DNA from 3 places in the Streptomyces sp. NPDC012769 genome. Region 2 is predicted to be linked to each of the others. Evidence: riboswitches for the same ligand, from Rfam matches in the RefSeq annotation. Region 2 holds a riboswitch; each other region holds the start of a gene.
What was found. A riboswitch is a leader RNA that binds a small molecule or an ion and turns the genes downstream of it on or off. The one in region 2 is predicted to bind cyclic di-AMP.
Positions count from the first base shown of each region.

Region 1: linked by a shared signal. The riboswitch ahead of ACFY7C_RS02370 (transglycosylase SLT domain-containing protein) and the one ahead of ACFY7C_RS08400 (M23 family metallopeptidase) in region 2 are both predicted to bind cyclic di-AMP.
Region 3: linked by a shared signal. The riboswitch ahead of ACFY7C_RS04925 (peptidoglycan DD-metalloendopeptidase family protein) and the one ahead of ACFY7C_RS08400 (M23 family metallopeptidase) in region 2 are both predicted to bind cyclic di-AMP.

Region 1 covers NZ_JBIBCP010000001.1:504,401-514,618, forward strand. Annotated here, with positions in the region: gene ACFY7C_RS02330 (TIM-barrel domain-containing protein) at 1-283, opposite strand, end outside; gene ACFY7C_RS02335 (alpha/beta fold hydrolase) at 631-1,473, opposite strand; gene ACFY7C_RS02340 (SIS domain-containing protein) at 1,705-2,643, shown strand; gene ACFY7C_RS02345 (ketose-bisphosphate aldolase) at 2,711-3,610, shown strand; gene ACFY7C_RS02350 (histidine phosphatase family protein) at 3,773-4,390, shown strand; gene ACFY7C_RS02355 (endonuclease) at 5,198-5,839, shown strand; gene ACFY7C_RS02360 (hemerythrin domain-containing protein) at 6,031-6,600, shown strand; gene ACFY7C_RS02365 (hypothetical protein) at 6,613-6,975, shown strand; gene ACFY7C_RS02370 (transglycosylase SLT domain-containing protein) at 7,069-7,902, opposite strand; cyclic di-AMP (ydaO/yuaA leader) riboswitch at 7,907-8,096, opposite strand; gene ACFY7C_RS02375 (class E sortase) at 8,503-9,252, shown strand; gene ACFY7C_RS02380 (DUF6213 family protein) at 9,260-9,679, opposite strand; gene ACFY7C_RS02385 (universal stress protein) at 9,676-10,149, opposite strand.
Region 2 covers NZ_JBIBCP010000001.1:1,879,647-1,889,864, forward strand. Annotated here, with positions in the region: gene ACFY7C_RS08365 (GlxA family transcriptional regulator) at 1-961, shown strand, start outside; gene ACFY7C_RS08370 (thymidine kinase) at 999-1,646, opposite strand; gene ACFY7C_RS08375 (alkaline phosphatase family protein) at 1,706-2,911, opposite strand; gene ACFY7C_RS08380 (DUF5998 family protein) at 2,911-3,504, opposite strand; gene ACFY7C_RS08385 (GNAT family N-acetyltransferase) at 3,606-6,467, opposite strand; gene ACFY7C_RS08390 (HPr family phosphocarrier protein) at 6,661-6,942, shown strand; gene ACFY7C_RS08395 (GntR family transcriptional regulator) at 7,097-7,780, opposite strand; gene ACFY7C_RS08400 (M23 family metallopeptidase) at 7,949-8,719, opposite strand; cyclic di-AMP (ydaO/yuaA leader) riboswitch at 8,732-8,897, opposite strand; gene ACFY7C_RS08405 (M16 family metallopeptidase) at 9,100-10,218, opposite strand, start outside.
Region 3 covers NZ_JBIBCP010000001.1:1,103,769-1,113,986, forward strand. Annotated here, with positions in the region: gene ACFY7C_RS04920 (SGNH/GDSL hydrolase family protein) at 1-373, opposite strand, end outside; gene ACFY7C_RS04925 (peptidoglycan DD-metalloendopeptidase family protein) at 535-1,515, opposite strand; cyclic di-AMP (ydaO/yuaA leader) riboswitch at 1,520-1,678, opposite strand; gene ACFY7C_RS04930 (tyrosine-protein phosphatase) at 2,047-2,844, shown strand; gene ACFY7C_RS04935 (DUF6126 family protein) at 2,872-3,027, opposite strand; gene ACFY7C_RS04940 (helix-turn-helix domain-containing protein) at 3,047-3,685, opposite strand; gene ACFY7C_RS04945 (aspartate aminotransferase family protein) at 3,781-5,166, opposite strand; gene hpnH (adenosyl-hopene transferase HpnH) at 5,180-6,202, opposite strand; gene ACFY7C_RS04955 (1-hydroxy-2-methyl-2-butenyl 4-diphosphate reductase) at 6,210-6,896, opposite strand; gene shc (squalene--hopene cyclase) at 6,896-8,956, opposite strand; gene ACFY7C_RS04965 (polyprenyl synthetase family protein) at 9,075-10,175, opposite strand; gene hpnE (hydroxysqualene dehydroxylase HpnE) at 10,172-10,218, opposite strand, start outside.

The DNA of each region.
Region 1 (10,218 bases), 1.4 Mb from region 2:
GGTCGTCGGTGAAGGTGCCGCGGGGGGACAGCCAGATCCGGAAGATGTCCTGGCGGGCGACGACGACCCGGGCCTTCGCCGCCGTGGAGGTGCTGATCGTGAAGGTGTTGCCCGACCGGGTGACGCCGGTGGCGTTGCCGGCGCTCGCCGCCGACGCCGGGGCGACCGGGCCGCCGAGGGAGAGCAGCGCGGCGACCAGGGCCGCGACGAGCCCCAGCACGGTGAGCCGCCCGCCGCCTCTGTCGGGCCTTCGCCTGCGGGCCCGTCGCGTACGTCGTTCCATCACAGCCGCCTTTCGGCCGGGCGAGCGCCTCGAGCACTCGCCGCCATGTACATGACCGTGGTGCTCGCGCCATGAGAGCAGGGCCGAGAGGTGACGTCAAGTGCGCGATATCTGCGTCATTGAATCAACTCCGCGCAAGAGCAGACAGGAAAGCGCAGGGCGTGGGCTGGCGGCCGCAGATCGGACGAGGGGAAGCGGGAGGGCTGGGCCGGCCCGGGCGTCGACGTCCACCGTTCCGTGAAGGCCGGACCCGTGCGGCGCCCGCCGCCCGCTGTCCGTGCGCCGCGCCCGCCATCCGCCGTCCGCAATCCGCCGTCCTTTATCCGCCGTCCTTTATCCGCTTTCCGCTATCCGAGCGTGAGCATCGCCTCGGCGACCTCGGCGACCGCCGCGTCGGGGAGCGCGGTGGCGGCCTCGTCGAGGACGAGCAGCCGCACCCCGGGGATCTCGCGCGCGATCGCCTCGCCGTTGCCGACGGGGAAGAACCGGTTGCGGCGGCCGTGGACGACGAGCGCGGGGACCGCGATCTCGGACAGGCGGTCGCGCCAGCGGGGTCCGCAGTCGAGCCTGGAGAACACCACCCCCAGCTGGTTGGCCCTCTGGACCGGGGGCGCGGCTCCGGGCGTGCGGTCCCAAATGCGCGCGGCGACCGCACGTGCGGCGACGGGGTCGTCGCCGAGGATCTCCGCGCCGGCAGCGGCGAACTCCGCAACCGCCTCGCGGTCCGTCCAGTCGGGCACGGGACGCGCGAAAAGCCGGCGCATGGTCGCCTGGTCATGGCCGGGGAGGTCGGCGTCGGTCGGCCCGGGGGCGACCGCGCGGGTGCCGACCAGGGTGAGCGCCGAGAACGCGCCCGGATGGTCGAGCGCGGCCACCTGGGCGACCATTCCGCCGACCCCGATCCCCGCGAGGTGCGCGGGCCCTCCACCGAGCACGTCGACGAGGGCCGCCGCGTCGGCGGCGAGGTCGCGCAGGGTGTAGGCGGGCGCCTCAGGATCCGTCGTCGTCGACTCCCCGCTGTCGCGCAGGTCGTCGCGCACCACTCGGCGCCCGCCGGCGGCGAGGCGCTCGCACAGCGCGTCGGGCCAGGAGAGCATCGTCGTCCCGCCCGCGAGCAGGACGAGTGGCGCGTCCTCGTCGCCGAACGACTCGACGCCCAGGGCGATCTCGTTGGCGCGGACAGTGGTCATCGGGTCACCTCGGGACGTCGTTTGCCGCGGGTCATGCCAGGGCAGACCCGATCCGCCCTCCGAACTCATCGCGACGCACTCATCGCGGCGAGGCCGCCATCGAGCCGCCGGTCGGGCTCTTGATCGCCCACACCCCTCTCTTGCTCATTCCTGCGCGCAACAGCTATACATGGAGCATCTTCGAGCATGCGCGCTGCAAGCGCCTCGATCACCTCGCAGGAGGCACGCACCATGACCCATGTCGGCAAGGAGATCGCCAGTCAGCCGGAGTGCTGGCGCCGGGCACTGGAGATGGATCCGGCGGGGCTTCCGGAGACCGGGGAGCGGGTGGCGGTCATCGGCTGCGGCACCTCGCTCTACATCGCACAGGCCTACGCGGTACTGCGCGAGGCGGCCGGGCGCGGCGAGACCGACGCGTTCGCGGCCTCCGAGTTCCCCGCGGCACGGCGCTACGACCGGGTGCTCGCCATCAGCCGCTCCGGCACCACCACCGAGGTGCTGGACGCGCTGCGGCGCACCGGCGACGTCCCCACCACCGCCGTCACGGGCGACCTCGCCACGCCGATCGGCGAGGTGGCGGGGACCGTGGTGGACCTGTCCTTCGCCGACGAACGGTCGGTCGTCCAGACCCGGTTCGCCACCACCTGCCTGGCACTGCTGCGCGGCCGGCTGGGCCTCGCGCCCGCGGACCTGCCCGAGCAGGCGGAACGGGCCCTGCACGCCGAGCTGCCCCAAGGAGCCCTGGAGGCGAACCAGTTCACCTTCCTCGGCACCGGCTGGACGATCGGGCTGGCGAACGAGGCCGCCCTGAAGCTGCGCGAGGCGTCCAACGCCTGGACCGAGTCGTACGCGGCGATGGAGTACCGGCACGGGCCCATCAGCATCGCCGGCCCGAACAGCGTCGTCTGGTTCTTCGGCCGGCCGCCGGCCGGGCTGCCGGCCCAGGTCCGTGCCACCGGGGCGACCCTGTCGCACGCGGAGCTCGACCCGCTGGCCGACCTCGTCCGCGCTCAGCGGCTCGCGGTGGCCCTCGCCGAGCGGCGGGGCCTCGACCCGGACCGGCCGCAGGGGCTCACCCGCTCGGTGGTCCTGGACGACGGCCACGGCCCGACGGACGCCTCGGCGGACGCCCCGTCCGGCTCCCCGGCCCCCGCCCCGGCCGGGTCGTGACGGTGCGACGGGCCGGCGACCGGCGTCCGTTCCCCCACCATCGCCCCGCCGAGCAAGGAGAGTTCCCATGCCGCTGGTAGGAACCGGCGCCGTCGTCACGCCCGCGGCCCGCGCCGGGCACGGCGTCGGCGCGTTCAACGTCGTGCAGCTGGAACACGCCGAGGCCGTCGTCGACGGCGCCGCCCAGGCCGGTTCACCGGTCGTCCTGCAGATCAGCGAGAACGCCGTCCGCTACCACGGCGCGCTGGCCCCGCTGGCCACCGCCGTGCTGAGCATCGCCGAGGCCGCCCCGGTGCCGGTCGCCGTCCATCTGGACCACGCGACCGACGCCGTTCTGGTCGACCAGGCCGTCGAACTCGGCTTCTCCTCCGTGATGTTCGACGCCTCCGCCCTGGACTACGAGGACAACGTACGCGCCACCGCGAAGGTCGTGGCGCGCTGTCACACCGCCGGTGTATGGGTGGAGGCCGAACTCGGGGAGGTCGGCGGCAAGGACGGGGTGCACGCCCCGGGCGCGCGGACGTCACCGGACGAGGCCGTCGCGTTCGTCGCCGCCACCGGCGTGGACGCGCTGGCGGTGGCCGTCGGCACCTCCCACACGATGCTCACCCGTGACGCCGTGCTCGACTTCGCCCTGATCCGCGCGCTGCGCGCGGCCGTGCCCGTCCCGCTCGTCCTGCACGGCTCCTCAGGGGTGGCCGACGAGCACCTGACCCGGGCGGTCGAGCACGGCATGACCAAGATCAACATAGCCACGCATCTCAACCGCGTCTTCACCACCGCCGTCCGGTACGCGCTCGCCGAGAATCCGGGCATGGTCGACACCCGGCGCTATCTCGCCCCCGGCCGGACCGCCATGGGCCATGAGGTCGCCCGCCTGCTCACGGTCCTCAACGCCCCGGTCGTCCGGCCCGCGGCGAACCCGGTCCAGCGGACCGCGGACCGGATCCAGCGCACCTCTGCCTGAGGCCCGGGGCCCGGGGCCTCGGGTGCCGGGGGCGCGGGGCCCGGCCCCGGGGCTCGGGGCTCGGGGCTCGGCCGCGCTCACGGCATCCTCGTTCCCGCCCGGGTACGGTGAGGCTTCCGGATCCGGTGCCTGCGAGGCGCCTGCGAAGGGAGCGGCGCGGCCATGGGTGATCTCCTCCTGATCCGTCACGGTGAGACGGAGTGGAGCGCCACCGGACGGCACACCGGGCGCACCGATCTGCCGCTCACTCCGGCCGGTGAGACCGAGGCTCGCACGCTCGCCCCGTACTTCGAGGGGCGCGCCCTCTCCTTCGTCCTGACCAGCCCGCTGCGGCGGGCCCGGCACACGGCGGACCTGGCGGGGCTGTCCGGCGCGCGGACGGACGAGGACCTGGCCGAGTGGGACTACGGCGGGTACGAGGGCCTGACCACGGCCCGGATCCACGAGGGCCGGCCGGACTGGTCGCTGTGGCGCGACGGCGTTCCCGCGCATCCGGACGGGCGGCCCGGAGAGACCGCGAGGGACGTGGGGCGCCGGGCCGACCGGGTCCTGCGCCGGATCGCGCCCCTGCTCACGGGCTCGGCGGAGGACGGCGTGGTGGTCGCGCATGGCCATCTGCTGCGGGTGCTCACCGCCCGCTACCTCGGCCTTCCGCCTGCCGACGGGCGGCTCTTCCTCCTGAAGACGGCGACCGTCGGGCGGCTCTCGACCGAGCACGGCCTCCCGGTCGTCGCCGGCTGGAACCAGCGCCCCCTGCCCCGTACCGGCGCAACTCCCTGACACGAGTCCCGTCCCGCGGCGGCGCCGGGGCCATGGCGGAGGTGTGGCGTGACCGCCCGTCGTCGGGGCAGACGCCGTCCGGAAGAGCCGGAGACCGACAGGCCGGGGCACCGGAGGGCAGGAAGCGATGGGCGGACTCCTCGACCGGCTGGGCCGGGACAGCGGCGGCTGCTGCGTCCGGGACCGCGCCACCCGCGAAACCCCATGCGGCCACGCTGAGCGACCGGCGCTCGTTCGACGGCGACCAGGTCCTCGCCGTCCGCCAAGGGGCCGAGGTCCGCCTGATCTCCCGGACCGGCAGGCCGCTGAAGCTCAGGAGCGCCGGGACTTCGCCGTCGACGGCGAGATCGTCGCGCTGTCCCGCGGCCGCACCGACTTCGCGCGCCTTCGGCGGACGCCGAACCCGATCCGGCTGGCCCGTCGGCGCGGTGCGCTCGTCGGTCACCAGGAGGAGGGCCGGCTGCGCCACGCGGGCGAGGTCGGCACCGGGTACGCCACCGCCACCCCGCGCCGACCGCGGGGCTCGACGGGCTCCGCCAGGACGCCTGCCCGTTCGTGGACGAGGTCCGTGAGCCTTCGGCGGTGCGGGTTCGGCCGCGGCTGGTCGCGCGGATCGATTCGCGGGGTGGACGCGCGCCGGACGGCTGCGCCATCCGCAGTTCCTCGGACTGCGCGATGAAAACGACCGGACGAGGTCATCCGTGAACGCCCGGCAGGATCGTGAGACGCCGGCCCGGCAGGCGATCCACGTCCGGGCGCTGCGGACCAGACCAGACGGGGCGCTGCGGAGCGGAAGGAGCGACTGTCATGCGAACCTCCGAGACCATCGACAAGCTGCTGGGCACGCACGGACGCACCTTCGCGGACGAGGCCGGCATCACTCTGCGCGACAAGCCCGCCCCGCTCTACCAGCTGCTGGTCCTCACCGTGCTGGCCTCCGTCCGGATCAGTGCCGGTACGGCCACGGCGGCCGCGCGGGAGCTGTTCTCGGCGGGCCTGCGCACGCCCAGGGCCATGGCGGACTCCGCCTGGCGGCAGCGTGTGGACGCCCTCGGCCGGGCGCACTACGTCCGTTACGACGAGAGCACGGCGACGGCGCTCGGTGAGGGCGCCGAACTGGTCCTCGACCGCTTCGGCGGCGATCTCCGCGGACTCCGGGAGGAGGCGGGAGGCGACAGGGACGCACTGCGTTCACTGCTGCGGGAGGTGCCGAGGATCGGACCGGTCGGCGCCGACATCTTCTGCCGCGAGGTCCAGGCCGTGTGGCCGGAGCTGCGTCCGTTCTTCGACGAGCGTTCCCTCGCGACCGCCGAGGCCCTCGGACTCCCGCACACGCCGGCCGGCCTCGCGCGGCACGTGCCGTCGGAGGAGGTGGCCAGGCTGGCGGCCGCCCTGGTGCGTGCCGGCCTGGCGGGCGGGTCCGCGGCGCGGTCGCGAGCCGCCGCCTGAGGCCGGACCGGCCCGGGCGGGCGTGCGCAATCCACCGGTCCGGACGGGCCCGGGGGCGGCGGAGGGCGGGGTTTGGCGCGGCGGCGACGGGCTAGACGCGGGGACAACGACGACGGACTCCCGGCAAGGACGTAGAGGACGTCCGGGAACGGGAGTGGTCTCCATCCGATCGCCACTCCGAAGGAGGGGTCATGAGCATGACGAGCGGTTCGCCCCGCGCGGTCGAGCCCGAGGACGACATCCTGGAGCAGCTGCTGGAGCAGCACGACCGGATCCGGCAGCTCTTCGCCGAGACGCTGGACTCGGAAGGCGACGCCAAGCAGCAGTGCTTCGACGAGCTGCGCGCCCTGCTCGCCGTACACGAGAGCGCCGAGGAGATGATCCTGCGGCCGGTCGCCAAGCGGGTGGCCGGCAAGGAGGAGGCCGAGGCCCGCAACGAGGAGGAGTCGCAGGCCAACAAGGAACTGGCGGAGCTGGAGCATCTCGACGTGCACAGCGCGGAGTTCGACGCCCGTCTCAAGGCCTTCCAGCGCGCCGTGGAGGACCACGCGCGGCACGAGGAACAGGAGGAGTTCCCGAGCATCCGCGCGCGGTGCGACATCGACGCCCGCCGTTCGATGGGACGCCGGCTGCGCGCCGCCGAGCGCATGGCCCCCACGCATCCGCATCCCAGGACCGCCGGCTCGACGGCCGCCCAGTGGACCGTCGGCCCGTTCGCGGCGATGCTGGACCGGGCCAAGGACGCGCTGCGGCGCGGCTGAGCGGAGGCGGTCATGGTCACACCGGTGGCGGTGGCCCGCGGCCAGGGGCTCTTCAACCTCGTCGGCGGTCTCTGGCCGCTGGTGTCGCTGAGGACCTTCGAGCGGGTCTACGGCCGCAAGACGGACGACTGGCTGCAGAAGACCTCGGCCGGCCTGCTGGCCGCCGCCGGGATCGGGATGCTGCGGGCGGCGAACTCCCCCGAGGGCATGCGCCACGCCCGGCGTACGGGCGTCGGAACCGCCCTCACCTTCCTGGCCGTGGACCTCGTCTACGTGCCCCGCCGGCGGATCAGCCCCGCCTATCTGATGGACGCGGCGAAGGAGACGGCCTGGCTGGTCGCCTGGTGGAAGGCCGGCCGCCTGTCCCGCCCGTGACCTGAGCCGCCACGCCCCGGACGGGGCCGACCGGACGCGGCAGGCCGCGCCCACCGGAAGGCGGGCGCGGCCTGTCGTGTCGGGACGCTCGGCTCAGTAGGCGCCGAAGACGTTGTCGATGGAGCCGTAGCGGTCGGCCGCGTAGTTGCAGGCCGCGGTGATGTTGGCGACGGGGTCGTACGGGTCGAAGGGCGTGCCGGCCACGTGGTAGGCGCGGAAGGTGGGGTCGATCACCTGGAGCAGCCCCTTGGAGGGGGTGCCGGCGGCGGCGTTGGAGTCCCAGTTGTTGATGGCCTGGGGGTTGCCCGAGGACTCGCGCATGATGTTGCGGTAGATGCCGTCGTAGCTGCCGGGGATGCCGTTGCGGGCCATGACGTCCAGGGACTCACGGATCCAGCCGTCGAGGTTGTCGCCGTACGTGGCGGCCTTCGCCGGGGCCGCGGCCTTGACCGCCGCGGCGGGGCGGGCGGCCGCCGCGCCCTGGCTCGACGAGCGCTTGGTCGCCGCCGTGCGCTCGGCCTGCGCGGGCTTGGCCTGCTTGCGCTTCGCCTCGGTGCGCGGTGCGGACTTCGCGTCGACGCTGAGCTTCAGACCGGGCCGGATGAGGCTCGGGTTGTCGCCGACGGCGGCCCGGTTGTCGCGGTAGAGCTTCTTCCAGCCGCCCTGCACCGAGTAGGCGTGAGCGATCTTCGAAAGCGAGTCGCCGCGGACCACGGAATACTTCACAGGACCGGCCTTCGCGGCCACCTGAACGGTCACTGCCTTTTCGACTGCGACGGAAGGCGTTCCCTGCGGGGTGACCGCTCCGGCACCCGTCGCTCCGACGAGCGGGAGGGCGAGTGCGGCGCTGCCCGTGAGGCCGGCGGCGGCGAGGCCACGGGCGAGCGGGGTGTTCTTGGGGCGACGGTGCTTCCCGTGTCCACGCATGGCGAGTTCCTCTCCTTCGCCTGCGAGGTGAGCTGTCGGGTTCGGGCAGGAGATGCCCGGCCGCGGTGCGCGCGACTTCACCCCGAGCCGTGTCCGAGGGGCCGGACACGGCGGAGAACCTGGGTCCCCCGCTCCTGCCGGAAGGGTCGTGAGTGCGGTTGCCGGGCGGTGGCAGGATTCGGCGTTTCCGACCGGTTGCCGGGTGACCGTATGCGAAGACAAAGCGCGAGAACAAGACGGAAATTAAGCAAAGCAAATAGTTCTCGACGATCACGGAAAAGGATCATCCGGACCTCTCACCCCCGTTCCGCCAATCCTTTTCCCCACACCCGAGTTTGACGTCTCGCCAGCCCCCGGGTGCGGCGGCACACCTCCCCACCCGTGATTCAGATCACCCCGGTCGCGACAGCAGCCTTTTACGTGTGAAATACAGCCCTTGCGGGATTCCACTCGCCATTCCGGTATTGCAGATGAATAAGCCGACATCATCCGATTTGCCCCTGCGGCCAGCCCGCGCTCTCGGGGGCGGCAGCGCGTAGCGTGGAGGTGTCGGGTGCCTTTCGGGCGGCACCTCGCCCTCCCGGGCCCCGACGGATGATCATGGACCGTTCGCGCGCCCGTTCCCGCAGGGCCCGCCGGGTCGTCGCGACCCTCGCGGCCGTCGTCGCGACGGCCGGCGGCGTGCTCGCCGGCTGTGCCCCCGCCTCGGACCGGGGCACCGAGGGGACGACGCCCGCTCCGGCGCCCACCTCCGGGCCGCCCGACCGTCCCGCTCCCCCGCCGCAGACGGCGCCCGCGCCCCCTCCCACACCACCCCCCACCCCCTCACCCGAGGCCCGGCCTCGGCCCGCCGACCTGGACATCCCCTCGATCGGCGTGAGGGACCTGCGGGTCGTGCCCTACGAGGGGAAGACCGACGACCGGGCCGGCACCCGCATACAGGACCGGGGCATCGCCGCGAGCCCGTACGGGCAGCGCGGCGGCGTCGGCCCCGGCGACATCGGCAACTACCAGGTGACGGCGCACCGCCTCTCGGCCGGCGGACCGATGCGCGACCTGCCGGCCGTCGACGTGGGCGACCGGGTGTTCGTGACGGCCGGCCGCGAGGTGTACGAGTACCGGATCACCGAGACCCGCACGACCTCCTTCCGCTCGGCCCGCTCCCTCGCCGAGCAGCGCGCCGCCGTCCCCGGCTCCCCCGGCGAGAAGCCCACCCGCGCGATGATCACGCTCTCCACCTGCGCGACCCCTGAGGACGACGCGGCCGGCAACTTCTGGCGGGACGCCCTGGGGAACCCCGAGCACCGCATCGACAAGATCGGCGTGCTGGTCTCGGTCCGCCCGGCGTGAGGTGACCTCAGTCCGCCGGCGGGTTCTCCCCGATGCCCGCCTCTCCCGGGCCCGCACCCCCCGGGCCCGAGGCCGGGCCGGCGTCGTCAGGATCGGCGTCGTCAGGGGCGGCGTCGTCAGGGGCGCCGTCGTCAGGGGCGGCGTCCGCGCGCCCCTCCGGGCCGGTCTTCGCACCGCTGTCCGCGTCACTTTCCGCGTCCGCTTCACTGAGCGGCATGAGCCCGATGCACTCGGCGTCGATCTGGTCGGCGATCTCCATGAGCCCGGTCGCCAAGGACAGGACCGTCGCGGGGTCGTGGTCCTCGTACCCCTGATCGGTGGCCTGCAGCCAGCCCGCCGCGACGCGGCGCAGCAGCCCGGTCATCTGGTCGGCGGGGACCAGGAGGTGGCCGTCGGCGAGGACGATGAAGGACGTGGGCGCGTTCACGAGGCGACCTCCGGGCGGACGACGACGACCGGGCACGAGGCGTGTGCGACACACTGCTGGCTGACCGAGCCGAGCAGCAGGCCGGCGAAGCCGCCCCGGCCCCGGCTGCCGACGACCAGCAGCTCGGCGCCGGCCGAGGCGTCGATCAGCGCCTCGGCCGGCCGGCCGCGGACCACGTGCTCGGCCACCGGCACCTCGCCGACCGGGATGAGCACCGTACGGATCTCGTCCGCCAGGGCCCTTCGGGCCGCCTCCTCGTCGAAGGCGGCGGACACCGCCGGCGCGGAGCGCCCCACCGCCCCGGGCACGTCGTAGGCCGCCACGACCTCCAGCGTGGCGCCGATCAGCCGTGCGTGCCGGGCCGCCCATCGCAGCGCCCCGTACGAGGACGGTGAGCCGTCGAGGCCCACGACCACGCGGGCGCTCCGTCCCCCGGTGTCGTTCATGGCCGTGCCCTCGTCCATGACCATGACCATGACCTCCTTGTTCGGTCCGGGGCCGGTGGTTCGGGCCTGGGGGCGGGATGGGGGGCCGGCCGG
Region 2 (10,218 bases):
CTTCGAGGGCGTCGACCTGCTCGACGTCACCGGACCGCCCGAGGTCTTCGCCCTCCTGCGCCGCGAGACGGACGACGGGCCGGGCTACGAGGTCGTCCTCGCCGCCGAGACCATGGACCCGGTCACCACCTCCGCCGGCGTGCGCGTCCTGCCCGACACGACCTTCGACGCGCTGGCCACGCGGGCCGTCGACACCCTCCTGGTGCCCGGCGCGGTCGAGATGGACGAGCGGCGCCGGGTGCACGCGCTGGTCGACCCCGGTGTGGTCGACCGGGTGCGGTCCCTCGCCGAGCGGACCCGGCGGGTCACCTCCGTGTGTGTCGGGGCGCACATCCTGGCCGCCGCCGGTCTGCTCGACGGCAGGCGGGCCACCACCCACTGGTCGACCGCGCAGCAGCTCGCCGCCGACCATCCGGCGGTCGAGGTCGACGCCGACCCGATCTTCATCCGGGACGGGAACGTGTGGACGGGCGCGGGCATCAGCTCCTGCCTCGACCTCGCGCTCGCCCTCGTCGCCGACGACTTCGGCGAGACGACGGCGCTGCGGATCGCCCGGCAGCTGGTGATGTACCTGAAGCGGCCCAGCGGGCAGAGCCAGTTCAGCGTGCCCCTCGAACCGGTCTCGACGACCCGGCGGATGGAGGACCTGCGCCACTACATCAGCCGCAACATCGGCGAACGGCTGACCCTCGCGGACCTCGCCGCCAGCGCCCACGTCAGCGAGCGCCAGCTCACCCGGATCTTCAAGGCGGAGCTGGGGACGACACCGAGCGCCTACGTGGAGTCGGCCCGGGTGGAAATGGCCCGCCACCAGCTGGAGTCCACCGACGCCACCCTGGAACGGATCACCACGCTCTGCGGCTTCGGCACGACGGACACGCTGATACGGGCGTTCCGCCGTCGGCTCGACACCACGCCGATGGAGTACCGCCGCCGCTTCCGGGCCACCCCCGGCGACTGACGGGCGCGGCCCTCGCCATCGGCGCCCTCGCAGTCGGTCAGCCCAGGCTGACCGGCAGCACGTCGGGCGAAAGGGCCGCCGCCCGCGCCGTCGCGCTCGTCATCCGCTTGCGGTGGTGTCGGCGGCACAGCACCTCGTACCCGACCTCGTCCCCCGCGTTCACGTCGCCGACCACGACCTGGGCGCCCTCGACGACCATCTCGCCGCCGACGGTGCGCGCGTTGTGGGTGGCGCGGGCGCCGCACCAGCACAGGGCCTCGACCTGGAGGACCTCCACCCGGTCGGCGAGCTCGACGAGCCGCTGTGAGCCGGGGAACAGCTTGGAGCGGAAGTCGGTGGTGATGCCGAAGGCGAAGACGTCGAGCTCGAGATCGTCGACGACCCTGGCGAGCTGGTCGATCTGCTCGGGCGCGAGGAACTGGGCCTCGTCGGCGATGACGTAGTCGCAGCGCCCGCCCTTCGACAGATGGGCGACGAGGTACGCGTAGAAATCGAAGCCCTCGGCGGCCTCGACGGCGTCGGTGACGAGACCGAGCCGGGAGGAGAGCTTGCCCGCTCCGGCCCGGTCGTCCCGGGTGAAGATCATGCCCTGGAGGCCCCGCGCGGAGCGGTTGTGTTCGATCTGAAGAGCGAGGGTGCTCTTTCCGCAGTCCATCGTTCCGGAGAAGAACACCAGCTCGGGCATGGGAGGTCGATGACCTTTCACGATCGGGGGAGGGACGGGGGCGGGAGGAGCGGGGCGCGTCAGGAACGGACTTGGAGGAGCGGTACGAGCTGCTCCGCCGCGGTCATGGACCCGTGCATGCCCGCCATCGCGGACTCGTTCGGCTCGTTGACGGAGGCCGTGATGGCGAGGTCTCCGTCGGCGGCGGCCACCACGTCGCCGATCCGTCCGTACACCCGCTCGTCGACCCGGTCGCCGAACCAGCCGAGCTCGATGGCCTCGTCACGGCCCGCCACCCAGAAGCGGTCGCCGAGGACCTCGCGCCAGCAGGTCAGGACGTCCGCCTGGGCGCCGGGGACGGCGTAGACGTGCCGGGCGCGGCCCTCGCCGCCGAGGAGCGCGACACCGGCGCGCAGCTCCCAGTCCTCGTCGAAGTCGATCCGGTGGTCCTCGTCGAAGGGGATGTCGACCATGCCGTGGTCGGCGGTGACGTACAGCGCCGCGCGGGGCGGGAGCTGTTCGGCGAGCCGCTGGACGAGCCGGTCGACGAACATCAGCTGGCCGCGCCAGGCGTCGGACCCGATGCCGAAGCGGTGTCCGGCGCCGTCGAGCTCGCTGTAGTACGTGTAGACCAGGGAGCGGTCGCCGGCGGCGAGCTGCTCGGCGGAGAGGTCCATGCGCTCCTCGCCGGAGAGCCGTCCGTGGAACGTTCCGCCGCTCAGCGCGATCTTGGTGAGCGGGGTGTCCCGGAAGACCGGCGAGGAGACCTGGGCGGTGTGGATCCCGGCCTCGTCGGCGAGCCGGAAGACGGTGGGGTACGGCTGCCAGACCTGCGGCGAGGTCCACGGCTTCCAGCGGAGCTGGTTCATCAGCTCGCCGGTGTCCGGGTTCCGCACGGTGTAGCCGGGCAGGCCGTGGGTGCCGGGGAAGAGCCCGGTGCCGACCGAGGCGAGGGAGCTCGCGGTGGTGGCCGGGAAGCCGGCGGTGAGGGGGCGGCCGGTGCCGCCGCGGGAGGTGGCGAGCAGCGAGGTCAGATAGGGCGCCTCGTCCGGGTGGGCCTTGATCTGCTCCCAGCCGAGCCCGTCGATGAGGAAGACGCAGTTGCGGTCGGCGGGCTCGAGCTCCGTGATCCGCGCCTCGCAGCCGGGCACGCCCTGGCCGGCGACGAGGGTGGGGAGGAGGTCGGCGAGGGAGCCGGAGCCGTACTCGGGGACCGGCGCGGTGGCGGGGTCGAGCGGGACCGGGTCGTCGGGCCAGCCCTGGGTCAGGGCCACGGGCTGGACCATCAGCGGGTGGCCGTGGTCGACGCGGTGGCCTCGGAGAGCGCCTGGGCGAAGGCGAGGGTCTGCCGGACGGTGTCCGGGCCGTCGCCGGCGTCGCTGACCCGGAGGCTGAGGTCGTCGGCGGTGGAGCTGCCGGTGTAGCCGTGGTCGGCGTCGCAGTTGGGGTCGCCGCAGGCGGCCGGCTCCAGGTCGATGCGGGAGACGGCGCCCCAGCCGATGGTGAGGACGACCTCGCGGGGCAGGGTGCCCGGGGTGTACGACTCGGGGTTGGCGACGACGCGGCTGACCACGATCGAGGAGATCCGGTCGAGCTTCACGGACTCGGTGGAGGTCGTCGCGTACGGCGTCGGGGAGCTGCTGTCGGCGGCCTGCTCGTCGGTGTGGCTGACGATGAAGCGGTTGGCCGTCAGGACCAGGACGGTGACGTGGCGACGGACCTCGTTCGCGTCGAAGGTGGTCTCCTGGTGGACCACGTACGACGCGACGGCCTCGCCGCCGACGGCGGACTCCACCGCCTCGGCCACGAGGGCCGGGTAGTAGCCGCTGCGCTCGATCGCCGCGCGCAGCCCCTGGGTCGTCGTACCGGTCTTCGCCATGGACTCCATCCTACGGGGCGACGGGGGCCCCTCCGGCCCTCCGCCGCTGCTCGGCGACTCGCTCACGGCACCCTCCTTCCCCCGCTCGGCCGGTCGCGAGGCTAGTAGCTCGGGAGCCGGCGCGGCCCCAGGTCGGTGCGGGGCGGGGGCGGGGCGAGGCGGACGGTGGCGCCGAGGACGGAGAGGCCGCGGGGGGCGACGACGACGGGTTCGAGGGAGATGGCGACGACCTCGGGGTGGTCGTCGACGAGCCGGGAGACCCTCAGCAGCAGTTCTTCGAGGGCGGGTGTGTCGACGGGGGCGGAGCCGCGCCAGCCGAAGAGGAGGGGGGCGGTGCGGATGGAGCGGACGAGGTCGGCGGCGTCCCGGTCGGTGGCGGGGACCAGTCGGTGGGACATGTCGCCGAGGAGCTCGGAGGCGGCTCCGGCGAGGCCGAAGGAGAGCACGGCGCCGACGGCGGGGTCGATGGCGGCGCGGACGACCGTGTCGACACCGCGGGGGACCATGGCCTGGACGACCGGCTGGAGCTCCTCCGGCTTTCCGAGGGTCTCGGTGAGCTCGGCGTAGGCCGTGCGCAGCTGTTCCTCGGTGGCGAGGTCGAGGCGTACGCCGCCGAGGTCGGGGCGATGGCGCAGGTGGGGGGCCGTGGTCTTGAGGGCGACGGGGAAGCCGAGGCGGGCGGCGGCCCGTACGGCGTCGTCGGGGGTGGGCGCGGGTAGCGTGGGCAGGACCTCGATCCCGTACCGCCCGAGGAGTGCGAGGGTGTCCTCGGTGCCGAGGGTGACGCCGCGCGCGTCGACGGCGGGCTCGCCGAGGATCCGCTCGATGAGGGCGGCGGCCCCGGTCTCGTCGATGTGCTCGAACTCCGGGACCCGGCCGGGGTCGGCGGCGGTCTGGCGGCGCCACTGGGCGTAGCGGACGGCCTCGGCGAGGGCGCGGACGGCCCGCTCGGCGGCGGGGTAGGCGGGGATGGGACCGCGGGCGGGTGGCTGCCCGGCGGCTTCCTCCGATGCGGCGGCCGCCGGCTCGGTGGCGGGGGCCGGGGCGGGGGCGACCGGGGTCGCGGGGCCCGCGGGGCGGGTGCGGGTGGCCGCGGACAGGGCCTCGGCGAGGGCGCCCATCTCGACGTGGACGACGACGACCGGCTTGGCGGGGCCGGGGGCGGCGGCGACCGCGGAGCGGAGGGCCGCGGCGAGGACCTCTCCGTCGCCGGACTCGGTGGCGCCGTTCTCGCCGACCCAGGGGATGGCGGTGACGACCACGGCGTCGCAGGCGTCGTCGGCGAGGGCGGCCGTGAGCGCGGCGCGGAAGTCGGCGGGGCCGGCTCCGGTGGTGAGGTCGAGGGGGCGCAGCGGGCGCAGGCCCTCGGTGAGGCAGGCGTCGTAGGTGAGCAGGCCGAGGGACTCTGAGTTGCCGAGGATGGCGACGCGGGGGCCCGCCGGCAGGGGCTGGTCGGCGAGGAGCAGACCCGCGTCGACGAGCTCGGTGACGGTGTCGACGCGGATGACTCCGGCCTGCCGCAGCAGGACGGAGACGGTGGCGTGCGGGATGCGGGTGACCGGGACGCGGTGGCCGGGCGGGGCGCTGCCGCTGTGCCGGGCGCCCTTGACCACCACGACGGGCTTGACGGCGGCCGTGCGGCGGGCGAGCCGGGTGAACTTGCGGGGGTTGCCGATCGACTCCAGGTAGAGGAGGACGACGTCGGTGGCGGGGTCGTCGTACCAGTGCTGGAGGAGGTCGTTTCCGGAGACGTCGGCGCGGTTGCCGGCCGAGAGGAAGGAGGAGAGACCGGCGCCGCGCCGGTGCAGGCCGGCGAGGAGCGCGATGCCGATGGCGCCGGACTGGGTGAAGAGCCCGATCCGCCCGGCGACCGGCATCTGGGGGGCGAGCGAGGCGTTCAGCCGGACGGACTCGGCCGTATTGATGATCCCGAAGGCGTTGGGCCCGATGATCCGCATGCCGTACGAGCGGGCCTGGCGGACCAGGGCGCGCTGGCGCTCGCGGCCCTCGGCGCCGCTCTCCGCGTATCCGGCGGAGAGCACGACGAGGCCGCGCACGCCGTGCTCGCCGCAGTCGGCGACGGCTTCGGGGACGCGCTCGGCGGGGACGGCGACGACGGCGAGGTCGACGGGCTCGCCGATGTCGGCGACGGAGCGGAAGGCGGGGACGCCCTCCAGTTCGTGCGGCCCCTCCCCCAGTGCGGCGTTCACCGCGTGGACGCGGCCGGTGTAGCCGGAGTCGAGGAGGTTGCGCAGCACGGTCCGGCCGACGCCGCCGGGGGCCCGGCCGGCGCCGATCACGGCGACGGAGCCGGGGGCGAGGAGGCGTTGCACGGAGCGGGCCTCGGCGCGCTGTTCGCGGGCGCGCTGGACGGCGAGGGAGCGGTCGGTGGGCTCCAGATCGAGGTGGAGGCGGACGGCGCCGTCCTCGAAGCTGCGCTTCTGGGTGTAGCCGGCGTCCGTGAAGACCTTGATCATCTTGTTGTTGGCGGGCAGCACCTCGGCGGCGAACCGGCGGATCCCGCGCTCCCGGGCGACGGCCGCGATGTGTTCGAGCAGGGCGGAGGCGACACCCCGCCCCTGGTGGGCGTCCTGGACGAGGAAGGCGACCTCGGCCTCGTCGGCGGGTGCGGAGGCGGGGCGCCCCTGGTCGTTGATGCGGTCGTAGCGCACGGTGGCGATGAACTCACCGCCCACGGTCGCGGCGAGTCCCACCCGGTCGACGAAGTCGTGATGGGTGAAGCGGTGGACGTCCTTGGCGGAGAGGCGCGGGTAGGGCGCGAAGAAGCGGTAGTACTTCGACTCGTCCGAGACCTGCTCGTAGAAGCTGACCAGTCGCTCGGCGTCGTCGACGGTGATGGGCCTGATGCGCGCGGTGCCGCCGTCGCGGAGCACCACGTCCGCTTCCCAGTGGTCGGGATACGCGTGCTCCGGCTGTGGCGACTGTTCCGACGCGCTCTGCATGGGGCAAGACTACGGCCGGGGTCCGACAGTGGCACCGGTCGTGACCGTGGCAGCGGTCGCGCCGCAGGTGCGCTCCGGGCAAGGTGGGGAAGGCCGAAGGGCCGCCCCCGCCGGGGCCGAAGGTCGGTACGAGCATGTCGTCACCCGTGAGAGACTGGTCTAGACAACCGCTGAAAGTTGAAGGGCAACCACCATGGCTGAGCGCCGCGTCAACGTCGGCTGGGCCGAGGGCCTGCACGCCCGCCCCGCCTCCATCTTCGTCCGTGCCGCCACGGCCGCCGGCGTCCCCGTGACGATCGCCAAGGCCGACGGCAACCCGGTCAACGCCGCCTCCATGCTCGCGGTGCTCGGCCTGGGTGCCCAGGGCGGCGAGGAGATCGTGCTCGCTTCGGACGCCGACGGCGCCGAGGCCGCGCTCGACCGCCTGGCGAAGCTGGTCGCCGAGGGTCTCGAGGAGCTCCCCGAGACCGTCTGACCCGTCTCCTCCCCGACGACGGATCGACAAGAAGCCGTAGCCGCCGGAATTCCGGTGGGTACGGCTTCTTTTTTCGAGGAATTCAGGACTGCCGGAATTCGGGCAGCCCGAAGGACGCCCCGGAATTCCCACCTCTTTGTATACGGTGCCCGTGTTAATTCGGCCGGCCCACGATGTTGACGACATGTTGCGAAACCCTCACACGCGCCCGCTCCGGTCGTTTCAGCCGGTGCAGCGGCAGCGTGTGCTCCACGTGCAGCGCGGTCAGGGCCCGGGCCCGCTCGGCGTCCCCGCGCGCCACGGCGTCGACGATCGCCCCGTGCTCGGCCCACGCCTCCACGGGCCGGTCGGCCGGCTCGACCGCGTACATCCAGGCGATCTTGTGCCGCAGCTGGGTGAGCAGCGCCGTGAGCGGCGGGCTCCCGGAGGCCTGCGCCAGGGTCTCGTGGAACCAGCCGCCCAGCGAGGCCAGATCCTCGCCCCGGCCGCGCCTGGCCCGCTCCTGCCCCAGCCTGACCAGGCCGCGCAACACCTTGAGGTGGGCGTCGGTGCGCCGCTGCGCGGCGCGGGCGGCACCGAGCGGTTCGAGCAGCGACCGCATCTCCAGCAGATCGGCCGCCTCCTGCTCGGTGGGCTCGGCGACATGGGCGCCGGCGTGGCGGCGGGTGACCACGAAGCCTTCGGACTCCAGGGTGCGCAGGGCCTCGCGGACCGGGACGCGGGAGACGCCGTAGCGGCGGGCGAGCTGTTCCTCCGTCAGCCGGGCACCGCGCTCGAACACCCCGGAGACGATGTCGTCCCGGATCGCCGTGCATACCGAGTGCGCGGGAATGCGCATGTCCGACCTCCCCTTTGATCCGCGCGAAACCCCATCGAGCGGCGCTTGTTCCGGCGACTCTATTGCAGGACGCCGGAATTTCCGATGCCGCCCCGGAATTCGGGGACGAAAAAGGCCCCGGCTCTCAGGAGCCGGGGCCTTTTCGGTCGTGTGAGCGGGTCCGTCGGATCAGACGTCGACGCCGCGGGCGCGGAGGTAGGAGATCGGGTTGATGTCCGAGCCGTACTCGGCGCTGGTGCGCGCCTCGAAGTGGAGGTGCGGGCCGGTGGAGTTGCCGGACGAGCCCGAGATGCCGATCTGCTCGCCGGGGGTGACCTTCTGGCCGACGTAGACGCTGATCGCGGAGAGGTGGCCGTACTGGGTGTACGTGCCGTCGTGCATCCGGATGACGATGTTGTTGCCGTACGCGCCGCCCCAGCCGGCCTCGACGACGGTGCCGGTGCCGACGGAGACGACCTTGCTGCCGTAGGAGGCGTGGAAGTCGATGCCGGAGTGGCTGCCGGAGGACCAGAGCGAGCCGCCGGTCTTGTAACCGGTGGACACGTACGTGCCGGCGACGGGGAGCTGGAAGGAGTTCAGGCGCTTGCGCTCGGCCTCACGGGCCGCGCGCTCCTTGGCGGCGCGGATCTCCTTGGCGCGGGCCTCGGCCTTGCGCTTCGCCTCGGCGGCGGCCTTGGCGCGGGCGGCGGCCTCGTAGGCCTCCTTCTCCTGCGCGGCGGCCTGGGCGTCGACCCGCTCGGAGAGGGACTCCTCGGTGATCACCTGAGTGAGGCCGGTGTCCTCGGGAGAGGGCTCCTCCGTGTCGGCGGCGAGCGCCGGGGAGGCGAGGGTGCCGATGACGCCGGTGGTGGCGAGGGTCGCCACGCCGACGAGGCCGGCGTTGCGGCGCGCCATTCGGCTCGGACCACGATGCTTCCCGGTGGCACGGGTGAACGCCATGTAGTGGCTGATCCTTTCCTTCCCTCTCGCCTACCGGGTTAGCTGACGGGTTCGGAGCAGGAAGGTCTCCTACGGGCCCCTCCGCGCGGAGCGAAGGCGTCCGATTCACCCCAGGGACTGCGTGCGGGTCCCCGGCTCCCCAGGCTCGCGCCTTGCGGGGACTCGGCGATGACTGTCCGTTGCCGCGGATGCGGCGTGGTGCAACGGCCGGACAGCCGGGTCGACGCTAGGCCGATCTTCGGGCAATCGCCAAACAGACGCGCTCGTTTGTAAGACATGCCACAGGGCATTCAGGCATGATCGACGACAATACGGACATACGAGAGGACCCCGACGAAGCAGGTCGTCGGGGTCCTCCGCCGTCCGTGACGGCAACTCAATCAGCCGGTGACGACGGTCACTTCACCGATGCCGAGTGCCCGCACCGGCTCCGCGATCTTCGACGCGTCGCCGACGAGCACGGTCACGAGCCGGTCCACCGGGAAGGCGTTGACCACGGCCGCGGTCGCCTCCACCGTGCCCGTCTCGGCAAGCCGCGCGTACAACTGCGCCTGGTAGTCGTCCGGGAGGTGCTGCTCGACCTGGTCGGCGAGCGTTCCCGCGACGGAGGCGGCCGTCTCGTACTTGAGCGGGGCGACGCCCACCAGGTTCTGCACCGCCACGTCCCGCTCGGCGTCGGTCAGCCCCTCGGCGGCCAGCGTGCGCAGCACCTTCCACAGGTCCTCGAGCGCCGGGCCGGTGTTCGGGGTGTCGACCGAGCCGCTGATGGCGAGCATCGAGGCGCCGTTGCCCTTGCCGTCGGAGCGCAGCACCTGGCCGAAGGCCCGCACGCCGTAGGTGTATCCCTTCTCCTCGCGCAGGACGCGGTCCAGGCGGGAGGTGAGGGTGCCGCCGAGGCAGTACGTGCCGAGCACCTGCGCCGGCCAGACCCGGTCGTGGCGGTCGGCGCCGACGCGGCCGATGAGCAGCTGCGTCTGGACGGCGCCGGGGCGGTCCACGACGACGACCCGGCCGGTGTCGTCGGCCGTGATGGGCGGCATGGGGCGGGGCTCGGCCGGAGCGCCCGTCCAGGCGCCGAGGGACTCGTCCAGCACCTTGTCCAGGTCGACACCGGTGAGGTCGCCGACGACCACGGCGGTGGCCGCGGCCGGCCGGACGTGGGCGTCGAAGAAGGCGCGGACGGCGGCCGCGTCGATCGCGCCGACGGTCTCCTCGGTGCCCTGGCGCGGCCGGGACATCCGGGCGGCGGCCGGGAACAGCTCCTTGGAGAGCTGCTTGGCGGCCCGGCGGGCCGGGTTGGCCGTCTCGTGCGGGATCTCGTCGAGCCGGTTGCGCACCAGGCGCTCGATCTCGGTCTCGGCGAAGGCGGGGGCGATCAGGGCCTCGGAGAGCAGGCCGAGCGCCTTGGGCAGCCGGGAGACCGGCACCTCCAGGGAGACCCGCACGCCGGGGTGGTCGGCGTGGGCGTCGAGGGTGGCGCCGCAGCGCTCCAGCTCAGC
Region 3 (10,218 bases), 780 kb from region 2:
CGGTGCCGACGGCGGACGTCAGGTCGGCGACGGCGCGCTCGAAGCGTTCGGCGACGTCGTCGGGGTCGGTGCCGGGGCGGATGATGTCGTTGCCCCCGGCGCAGAAGGTCACGAGGTCGGGGGCGAGTTCCTTCGCCCGCGGGACCTGCTCCACGACGATCTGGTCCAGAAGGCGCCCCCGTACGGCCAGGTTGGCGTAGCGGAAGGCGTCGTGCTCCGGCAGCTGGTCGGCGAGCAGGACCGCGAACCGGTCCGCCCAGCCGACGAAGGTCCCGTCGGGCCCGGGGTCTCCGACGCCCTCGGTGAAGCTGTCACCGATCGCCGCGTACGACCCGAATGCGTTCTTGTCTCTTGATGTCGAATCGTCTGCCACGGGAGCACATCTTTCCTCTCCCGATGTGACCTACGCGACCGTAAGAGGGGTTGACGCCGGGTGACATACGCCACCGATAAAGATTGTCCCAAGCCGGAATACGCCGGGGGCCCGGCACGCGATGTGCCGGGCCCGGGGCGGACGTGGTGTCGGACGGGGCGTCAGATGCCCACGCCGTGCTGGCGAAGGTAGGCCAGCGGGTCGACGTCGGAGCCGTAGCTCGGTCCCGTGCGGATCTCGAAGTGCAGGTGCGGGCCGGTGGAGTTGCCGGTCGAGCCGGAGAGGCCGATCTGCTGGCCGCCGCTCACGGACTGGCCGGCGGAGACGGACAGCGAGGAGAGGTGGGCGTACTGCGAGTAGGTGCCGTCGGCGTGCCGGATGACGACCTCGTTGCCGTAGGCGCCGCTCCAGCCGGCGGAGTGGACGGTGCCCGGGCCCACGGCGCGGATGGTGGTGCCGGAGGAGGCGATGAAGTCGACGCCGGTGTGGTAGCCGGAGGACCACATGGAGCCGGAGGCGCGGTACGGGGTGGAGATGCCGCCGGCGACCGGGGCGACCCAGCCGGAGGAGGTCGCGGAGGACGAGGACGAGGACGACGAGGAAGCCGTGGACGCCGAGGCGGCGGAGCCCGTGTCCGAGGAGCGCTCGGCGGCACGCGAGGCGCGCTGCTGGTCGCCGGAGGACTTCGCGGCGGCCTTGGGCTTGGGCGCGGCCTTGGCGGGGGCCTTCGGCTTGGCGGCCGGGGCCTTGGCGGTGGACTTGGCGCCGAGCGTGAGCTCCATGCCGGGAAGGATCAGCGAGGGGTTGTCGCCGACCACCTGACGGTTGTCGCGGTAGAGCTTCTGCCAGCCGCCGGCGAGGTCGTGCTCGTCGGCGATCTTGGACAGGTAGTCGCCGCGGACGACGGTGTACGTCTTCGGGGCGGCCTTCTTGCCGGCGGTCGCCGCGGCCGGGGCCTTGGCGGGGGTCGCGGCGGCGACGGCCTGCTGCGGGGTGGTGGTCGGGGCGGCCTTCTCGGCGGCGTGCGCGCCGGTGGCGCCGATGAGCGGGAGGGCGACGACGGCGCCTCCGGTACCGGCGGCCACGAACCCGCGGGTGATCGGGTTGACCTTGGGACGGCGGTGCTTACCCTTCGCGGGCATGGCGAATTCCTCTCCGTCGCCTGCGAGGTGAGCTGTCGGGTTCGGACTGGAGATGTCCGGCCGCGCGGTCGCGCGGCTTCACCCCGAGCCATCCTTCTTCGAGGGATCGGCGTACTACCTGGGTCCCCCGCTCCTGCCTCGTACGGGTCGGTGCGGATTCCGGGCGGCGGCAGGATTAGGCGGTCCGTCCGGATTGAGCGCGACGCTAGACGAGGGGGGTCGACGGGAACAAGCCACTGTTTTCGCCAGGCTCGCGATTCCGGGATATCCGTCCGGAATTCCGGTCACCCTCCGTGGATGACGGCCCCTCGATTTCCCTTTCCAGAAGGGAATTTGGAAAAGACGATCAGCAACGGTCCGTCACCTCTATGACGCTGCTCACGCCGGGATCCCCATCTCCCCTGCAATCAGGGCGCGTTATATCTAAACCCTCAATTCGGACAGAACACCCATTCCTGCCCGAGGGGGTGCGCAGGGGGTCTCCCACCTGGATGATTGCCCCGGGAACCGATCTCGAGACCAGGAGCAACCGTGACGCAAGCGACGACCGAGCCCGAGCTCACCGGCGTACGCAACTTCCGCGATCTGGGCGGGCTGCCGACCGTGGACGGCCGGACCGTGCGCCCGGGACGACTCTTCCGCAGCGGCCACCTGGCGCACGCCACCGCCGAGGACGCGGCCTTCCTCGCCGGCCTGGGTCTGCACACGGTCTTCGACTTCCGCAACGAGGCCGACCGGCGCGTGGAGGGGCCGGACGTGGAGCTGCCGGGCGTGCGGAACGTGAACATACCGCTGAGCGACCCGGCCGACGGCAAGGAGTTCTGGGCGCTCGTCCGCTCGGGCGACCTGGCCCAGCTGCGCGAGCTGCTCGGCGACGGCAAGGCCGCTGCCCGTATGTCCGATTCCTACCGGAAGATGATGGTCCAGCGGACCTCCGAGCACAGCCGCATCCTCCACGCGATGGCCGAGGACAGCGTGCCGGCGCTGATGCACTGCGCCGCGGGCAAGGACCGGGCCGGCCTGTCGATCGCGGTCTCGTTGCTGGCCGTCGGCGTCGAGCGCGAGGCGATCGAGGAGGACTACCTGAAGTCGAACGCGCCGCACCGCCGCTACAAGGTGCAGCGCAGCTCCACCGCCCCGGACGGCATGTCGCCGGAGGTGATGGAGCTGCTGAGCCCGTTGTTCGACGCGCGGGCGGAGTATCTGCGGGCCGCCTTCGAGACGATCGAGGCGACCTGGGGCTCGGTGGACGCCTACCTCGCCCAGGGGCTGCGGCTCTCCCCGGAGACCCGGGAGCTGCTGCGCGAGCGGCTGCTCGACGGGGCGTGAGCCCGGCAGGTTCCCTGAAGTCGCCCCCTAGTGGTTCTGGCCGCCCAGCATGAAGAGCAGGTAGAGGAAGCCGGCGAAGAGGTGCCCCGCCACCAGGTAGGCGAAGAGGCGGAGCACCAGCCCCTTGGGGAACTTGCCGGCGCCGCGCTCCTCGCCGGTGACCGGTGCGGACTTCTCGGACATGGCATGACCTTTCGGGATGTCAGCGGCGGTGCGGAGTGCCGTCGCCGAGACACAGCTCGGCGGCGGGGCTCTGCATCAGGGTGTGGACGAACAGCAGCTCGGCCCCGGCGCGGGTGGCGGCGCCGATCCGGTGCGGGGTGAGCGAGTCGAAGTGCGCGCTGTCCCCGGGATCGAGGACATGGACCGCCTCGCCGAGCGCGAGCCGCACCCGGCCCTCCAGGACGTGGATCCACTCCTCGCCTGGATGGACCCGCACGAGGTCCGCGCGGGTGGCGTGGGGCACGTGCACGCGCAGGCACTGCATCGCGCGCCCGGCGCCACCCGCCTGCCGGTAGATCCAGCCGTCGGCCTCGACCGGCTCGGAGCGCCCGCCGCGGACGACGGGATCGCGCTCGGGCGGCACCTCGCCCAGGAGCTCGGACACCGTCGTACCGTAGATACGGGCCAGGGCGAGCAGCATCGGCAGCGAGGGCTGCCGGTTCCCCGTCTCGAGCCGGGACAGATGGGCCGGGGAGAGACCGGCCCGCTGCGCGGCGGCCTCCAAGGTCAGCCCGCGGCGCCGGCGCAGGCCCCGCAGCTGCGGGGCGACGTCGGGCAGCGCGTCGGGGGCGGGACGGGCGACGGGGTCCGGGGCACTGTCCCCGGGGACACGGTCCATGCGTCCATTGCGCCAGGATCATGCCCCTGAGGCAAATTTCTTGCCCCAGAGGCAAAACCTGAACCTTCCCCGCCCGTCTACCGCCTCCCACCCGTCTACCGCTGCGCGACCGCCTGCTTGACCAGCGTCTTCCCGAAGTCCCACATCAGACCGCCGCCTCCGTGGGCGTCGTCCATGACCGCCGTGAAGGCGGTCACGAAGCGGTCCACGTCCGCCTCGTCGATGATCAGCGGCGGGATCAGCTTGATGACCTCCAGATGGTCCCCCGACACCTGGGTCAGGATCCGGTGGCGCTGGAGCAGCGGCACCACGACCATCTGCGCGAAGAGTCCCTTGCGGGCCGCCTGGAGCATCGTCCAGCGGCTGCGCAGGCCCAGCGAGGACGGGCGGCCGAACTCGATGCCGATCATCAGTCCCCGGCCGCGGATCTCGTGCAGCAGTTCATAGCGCGGTACGAGCTCCCGCAGCCGGTCGGCCAGCAGGTCGCCGATCCGGCGGACGTGCGCCACCGTCCCCTCGGACTCCATCACCGACAGGACGGCGAGTCCGGCCGCCATGGCCTGCGCGTTCGAGCCGAAGCTGGCCGAGTGGACCAGCACCCGGTCCATCGACGAGTAGACCTTCTTGAAGATCCAGTCCTTGCCGAGGGTGGCGCCGACCGGCACATAGCCGCCGGAGAGCGCCTTGGCGACGCAGACCAGGTCCGGCTCGACGCCGTCCTCGTGCTGGTACGCGTAGAAGTCGCCGGTCCGGCCGAGGCCGGTCTGCACCTCGTCGGCGATCAGCAGCGCGCCGTGCCGGTGGAGGAGCTCCTGGGCGGCGCGCAGGAAGCCGGGCGGGGCCTCGTGGACGCCCTTGCCCTGGATGGGCTCGACGACGAAGGCCGCCACGTCGCCCCTGGCCAGCTCGCGCTCCAGGGCGTCGAGGTCGCCGAGCTCGATCGCCGTGTCGGGCAGCAGCGGGGCGAAGCCGTCCCGGAAGCCCTTCTCCCCGTTGACGGACAGCGAGCCCGTGGTCAGGCCGTGGAAGGCGTGCGAGCAGTAGACGACCCTGGTCCGGCCGGTGGCGTACCGGGCGAACTTGAGGGCGGTCTCCACGGCCTCGGTGCCGCTGTTGCCGAAGAACACCCGGTCGAGGTGGGGGCTGTGCGCGAGCAGCTTCTCGGCGAGCAGGCCGGGCAGCGGCTGGCAGTCGAAGCGGGTGAGGTCGGCGAGCCGGGCGTCGAGGACGTCGTGCAGCGCCTTGCGGACCACGGGGTGGTGCCGGCCGAGGCCCATGACGCCGAAGCCGGCGAGCATGTCGAGGTAGTCGGCGCCGTCGGCGTCCCAGAAGTGCGCGCCCTCGGCCCGCTCGTAGACCTTGTCGAAGCCGAGGGTGTGCAGCATGCGCGGGAGCTGGTGGTTGAGGTGCCGGGCGTGCAGCTCGTAGCGCTCGCCGCCGCGCTCGGCGAGCAGCGCCCTGAGGTCGAACTCGCCGCTCATCGTCCGTCCGCCCTCACGCCTTGTCCCCGGAGACGGTCTCGCGGACCGCCCGCAGCGACTCCTTGAGCGAGCCCATGGTGGCGAGGACGGCGGTGGGTTCGTAGCCGCAGTGCGCCATGCAGTTGGCGCAGCGCGGGTCCTTGCCGCGGCCGTACTTGTCCCAGTCCGTCTCCTCGATGAGCTCGCGGTACGTGGGGACGTAGCCGTCGCTCATCAGATAGCAGGGGCGCTGCCACCCGAAGAGGGAGTAGTTGGGGATCGCCCACGCGGTGCAGGGGAAATCGGCCTTTCCTTCGAGGAAGTCGAGGAAGAGCGGCGAGTGGTTGAGCCGCCAGCGACGCCGGTTTCCGCCTGCGAAGGCCTTCTTGAAGAGTTCCCTGGTCTGCTCGACGCCGAGGAAGTGCTCCTGGTCGGGAGCCTTCTCGTAGGCGTAGGCGGGCGAGATCATCATTTCGTCGACCTTGAGGTCGTCGTTGAGGAAGTTGAGCACCTCGATGATCGTCTGCGGGGTGTCGGTGTTGAAGAAGGTCGAATTGGTGGTGACCCGGAAGCCGCGCCGCTTGGCCTCCTTGATCGCGGCCACCGCCTCGTCGAACACGCCCTCCTTGGCGACGGATTCGTCGTGGCGTTCGCGCAGTCCGTCGATGTGGACGGCGAAGGCGAAGTACGGGGAAGGGGTGAAGTCGTCGAGCTTCTTGCGCAGCAGCATCGCGTTGGTGCACAGGAAGACGTACTTCCGTTTGGCGACCAACTGGCGCACGATCTCGTCGATCTGAGGGTGCATCAACGGTTCTCCACCGGCGATGGACACCATCGGCGCCCCGGACTCCAGGACGGCACCGACCGCCTGGGCGACCGGCATGCGCTGCTTGAGGACGCCCGCCGGGTGCTGGATCTTGCCGCAGCCCTCGCACTTGAGGTTGCAGGCGAACAGCGGCTCCAGCTCGACGATCAGCGGGAACTTGTCCCGCTTGCGGAGCTTCTGTTCGAAGAGGTAGGTCCCGACCCGGATGGACTGACGGAGCGGCATGGCCATAACTCGCTCACCTCCTGGGGAGCAGCAAAGAACGGTGCCATTCGAAGAATGCGGGAAGGACGGCACGAAGGACGCGGAAGGCCGATATTCCCCCGCGTACCGTGCCGATCCGGACCAGTTCGTGTTCCGGGGCGTCCACGACCACCCGTACGGCCGCAACCGGGCGGGCGCCCGCCTCCGTCGCCGTACGCAGGGTGGCGGCCGACTCCATGTCGACGGCGATGGCCCCGCCGGCCCGCAGCGCGGCCCGCTCGGGGCCGCGCACCACGTGGTCGGAGCCGGTCAGCGGCCCGGTGTGGACGGTGCGCCCGGGCACGGCCCGGGTGAGCGCCTTCACCAGGAGCTCGGTGCCCACGCAGGGCGTCGCCCCGTCGGGGCCGCGGGTCTCCTCGGCGACGATCAGGTCGCCCGGGTGCATGCCGGGTGCCAGGCCCGCGCAGAAGCCGGAGGCGATGACGGCCGCGTCGCGCCACGCCTCGCGTTCCAGGGTGCGGGAGACGGCCCGGCGCGCCTGCGCCGGGCCCATGCCGGTGCGCACCACGGTGACGGGTGCGGGCGCGCCGCCGCGGTCGCCACTGCGCAGGGCCAGCTTCTCGATGCCGAGCGCACAGGCGATGAGCAGCGGCGGTACGGCGGCCGGGGCGGGGGGCCCGGCCGGCTCCGCCCCGGGGCCACCGGCCCGCTCCTCGGCCATCAGCCGCCCTCCAGGCCGTGCAGCACCGGCTCCCCGTTGACATAGCGACCGAGCGCGGTGAGCGGGAAGACCTGGCGGTAGAGGTGGTAGTTGATGGAGAAGTCCCAGGGGAAGCCGGTGCCGGTGAAGTACGGCTCGTCCCAGGAGCCGTCCTCGCGTTGGGTCTCCACCAGCCAGGCGACGCCCCGCCGGACCGCGTCGGACTCCCGCTCGCCGGCGGCGAGCAGGGCGATCAGCGCCCACGCGGTCTGGGAGGCGGTCGAGGTGCCGTGGCCGATCCATTTCCGCTCGCGGTAGGAGCGCAGGTCCTCGCCCCAGCCGCCGTCCTCGTTCTGCACGGACTCCAGCCAGGCGACGGCCCGCCGGATCGCCGGGTGGGCGGTGGGCAGGCCGGCGGCGGTCAGGGCGGGGACCACCGAGCCCGTGCCGTAGACGTAGTTGACGCCCCAGCGGCCGAACCAGGCGCCGCAGGGCTCCTGTTCGGCCAGCAGCCAGTCGAGGCCCCGGCGGGTGCGGGGGTCCTGGGCCCTGCCCTCGTAGGCGAGCATCTCGACCACATGGGCGGTGACGTCGGCCGAGGGCGGGTCGATGACCTCGCCGAAGTCGCAGAACGGCAGCCGGTTGGGGAGGGCGCTGGTGTTGTCGGCGTCGAAGGCGCCCCAGGCGCCGTTCCTCGACTGCATGCCGAGGGTCCAGCGGGTGCCGCGGGCGACGGCCGCGTTCAGCCGCGCCGGGTCGGGGTGCCTGACCCGGCGCAGCGCGAGGACGACCTCGGCGGTGTCGTCGATGTCGGGGTAGTTGTCGTTGTGGAACTCGAAGGCCCAGCCGCCCGGCGGGAGTCCGGGCCGGCGCACCGCCCAGTCGCCCTTGCGGACGATCTCCTCGCCGAGCATCCAGTCGGCGGCCCTGACCAGCGCGGGGTGGTCGGGGCGGACGCCCGCGTCGGCGAGGGCGATGGTGGCGAGGCAGGTGTCCCAGACCGGGGACTGGCAGGCCTCGATCATGCGGGCGCCGTCCTCGCGCCACACCGCGAACCGGTCGAGGGACTCGAGTCCCGCCCGCATCACGGGGTGTTCGAGGTCGTAGCCGAGGAGGTGGAGGGCGATCACCGAGTAGACGGCGGGCGGCTGGATGCCGCCCCAGCAGCCGTCGTTCTCCTGCCGCTCGACGATCCAGCGGGCCGCGACGTTCATGGCGATCTTCCGCAGCCGGCGCGGGGCGATCTTGCGGTAGAGGTGCAGTCCTTTGTCGACGCGCTGGAAGAAGCCGTCCCAGCTGGCGGCGGAGGCGAGGGGCTTGCGGGGGTTGGGGCGGGCCGGGTCGGTGTGCAGCTCGTCGAGCGGGAAGGGGGCGGGCCGCACCGGCCGCTTGGCGGAGACGACGGTGAGGGGGACGATCGTCTGGCGCGCCCAGCAGCCGAAGTCGTAGATGTTGAGCGGGAACCAGCTCGGCAGGAAGACCAGCTCGGGCGGCAGCTCGGGCAGGTCGTCCCAGCGCCACCAGCCGAAGAGGGCCAGCCAGATCCGGGTGAAGACGCGGGCCTCGGCGATGCCGCCGCGCGCGCGGATCCAGGCCGAGGCGCGGGCCATGTGCGGGGCGTCCGGCGGGTCTCCGGCGAGCCGCAGGGCGACATAGGCCTCGATGGTGGCGGAGAGTTCGCCGGGGCCTCCGTAGAAGGTGGCCCAGGTGCCGTCCTCGCGCTGTTCGCCGCGGATGTGCAGGGCGGCGGCGCGGGTGGTGTCGGGGTCGAGGATCCCGAGGAACTGACGCAGCAGCAGGTCCTCGGCGTCCATGGTGACGTTGGTCTCCAGGTCGCCCTTCCACCAGCCTTCGGCGTCCTGCCGGCCGAGGAGGTGGGCGACGGAGCGTTCCGCGGCCTTGGCGGCGGCCTCGTCGAGGTCACCCGCCTGAGGGGCTCCGCCGAGGGCACCCGCCTCCTGGGTCCCGTGGAGGGCGGTCGCGGCCGAGGCGGTGTCGGTGGTCGTGTCGGTGGTCGTTTCGCTGGCCGCGGCTGCCGGGGGTCCCATGGGCCCGGCGCTTCCGTCGGTCGTCGCTGTCATGGCTTCCCCTTCGTGCAGTCGGTGTACTTCCGCGTACGTCTGCTTCTTCGGGTCTGCCGTCGGCCGGCGCCGGGTGGCGCCGGCCGGCGACTGCGAACTCATATCAGAGCGATGGTGATCATCTCTTCCGTACGACGACGAAATCGGCCAGCGCGGTGAGCTGGTCCCGGACGTGGGCCGGCAGGTCCACGTCGTACAGGGCCCGGATGGCGATGGCGTGCTGACGGCGGGCCTCCTGGGAGGTCCACTCCCGGCCGCCGGCCTCCTCGATGAGGGCGGCGCGGGTGGCGAACTCCTCCTCCGAGAAGGATTCGAGGTCGCTGCTCTTGGCGTCGGCGGCGAGCAGTTCGCCGAGCCGCTCGGAGGCGGGGCCGCCGGCGGCGAGGGCGGCGACGACCGGCAGCGACTTCTTGCGCTGACGCAGGTCGGACCAGGTCTGCTTGCCGGTGGCCACCGGGTCGCCCCAAATGCCGAGCAGATCGTCGACCGCCTGGAAGGCGAGGCCCAGGTGGTAGCCGTACTCCTCCAGCTTGTCGGCGGTGCGGTCGTCCGCGCCGCCGAGGACGGCGCCGATGGAGACGGCGCAGGCGAGGAGGGCGCCGGTCTTGTTGCCCTCCATCTCCAGGCACTCCTCGACGGTGACCCGCTCGCGGTGCTCGTAGGAGATGTCCTGCGCCTGCCCGTCGATGAGCTTGCGGGTGGCGGTGGTCAGCCGGCGGGTGGCCCGGCCGGCCTCGACGGTGCCGAGTTCCAGCAGCAGCTCGTTGGCGAGGGCGAAGAGGGCGTCGCCGACCAGGATCGCCTGGGCGGGGCCGTGCACCTTCCACACCGTGTCGCGGTGGCGGCGCTGCTCGTCGCCGTCCATCAGGTCGTCGTGCAGCAGCGAGAAGTTGTGGACCAGCTCCACGGCGACGGCACCGGGGATGCCGACCTCGGGGGCGGCGCCCGCCGCCTCGGCGGAGATCAGGGCGAGCGCGGGGCGGACGGCCTTTCCGCCGTCGCCGTCGGCGGCGTTGCCGTGGGCGTCGATCCAGCCGAAGTGGTAGGCGGCCACGGTGTCCATGGGCGGCGCGAGGCGGTCGACGGCCGCCCGCAGGACGGGTGTGGACAGGGCGCGGCCCCGTTCCAGCAGTGCGGCGACGTCCGCGGTGTCGACGGCCGGATTCCCCGGGCTCACAGTCGGCACGGTCTCTCCTCTAGTTCCGGTACTCACACTCATGCCGCCTCCTGCAGCGGATGGTCGTAGCGGCGGCCGAGGGCGG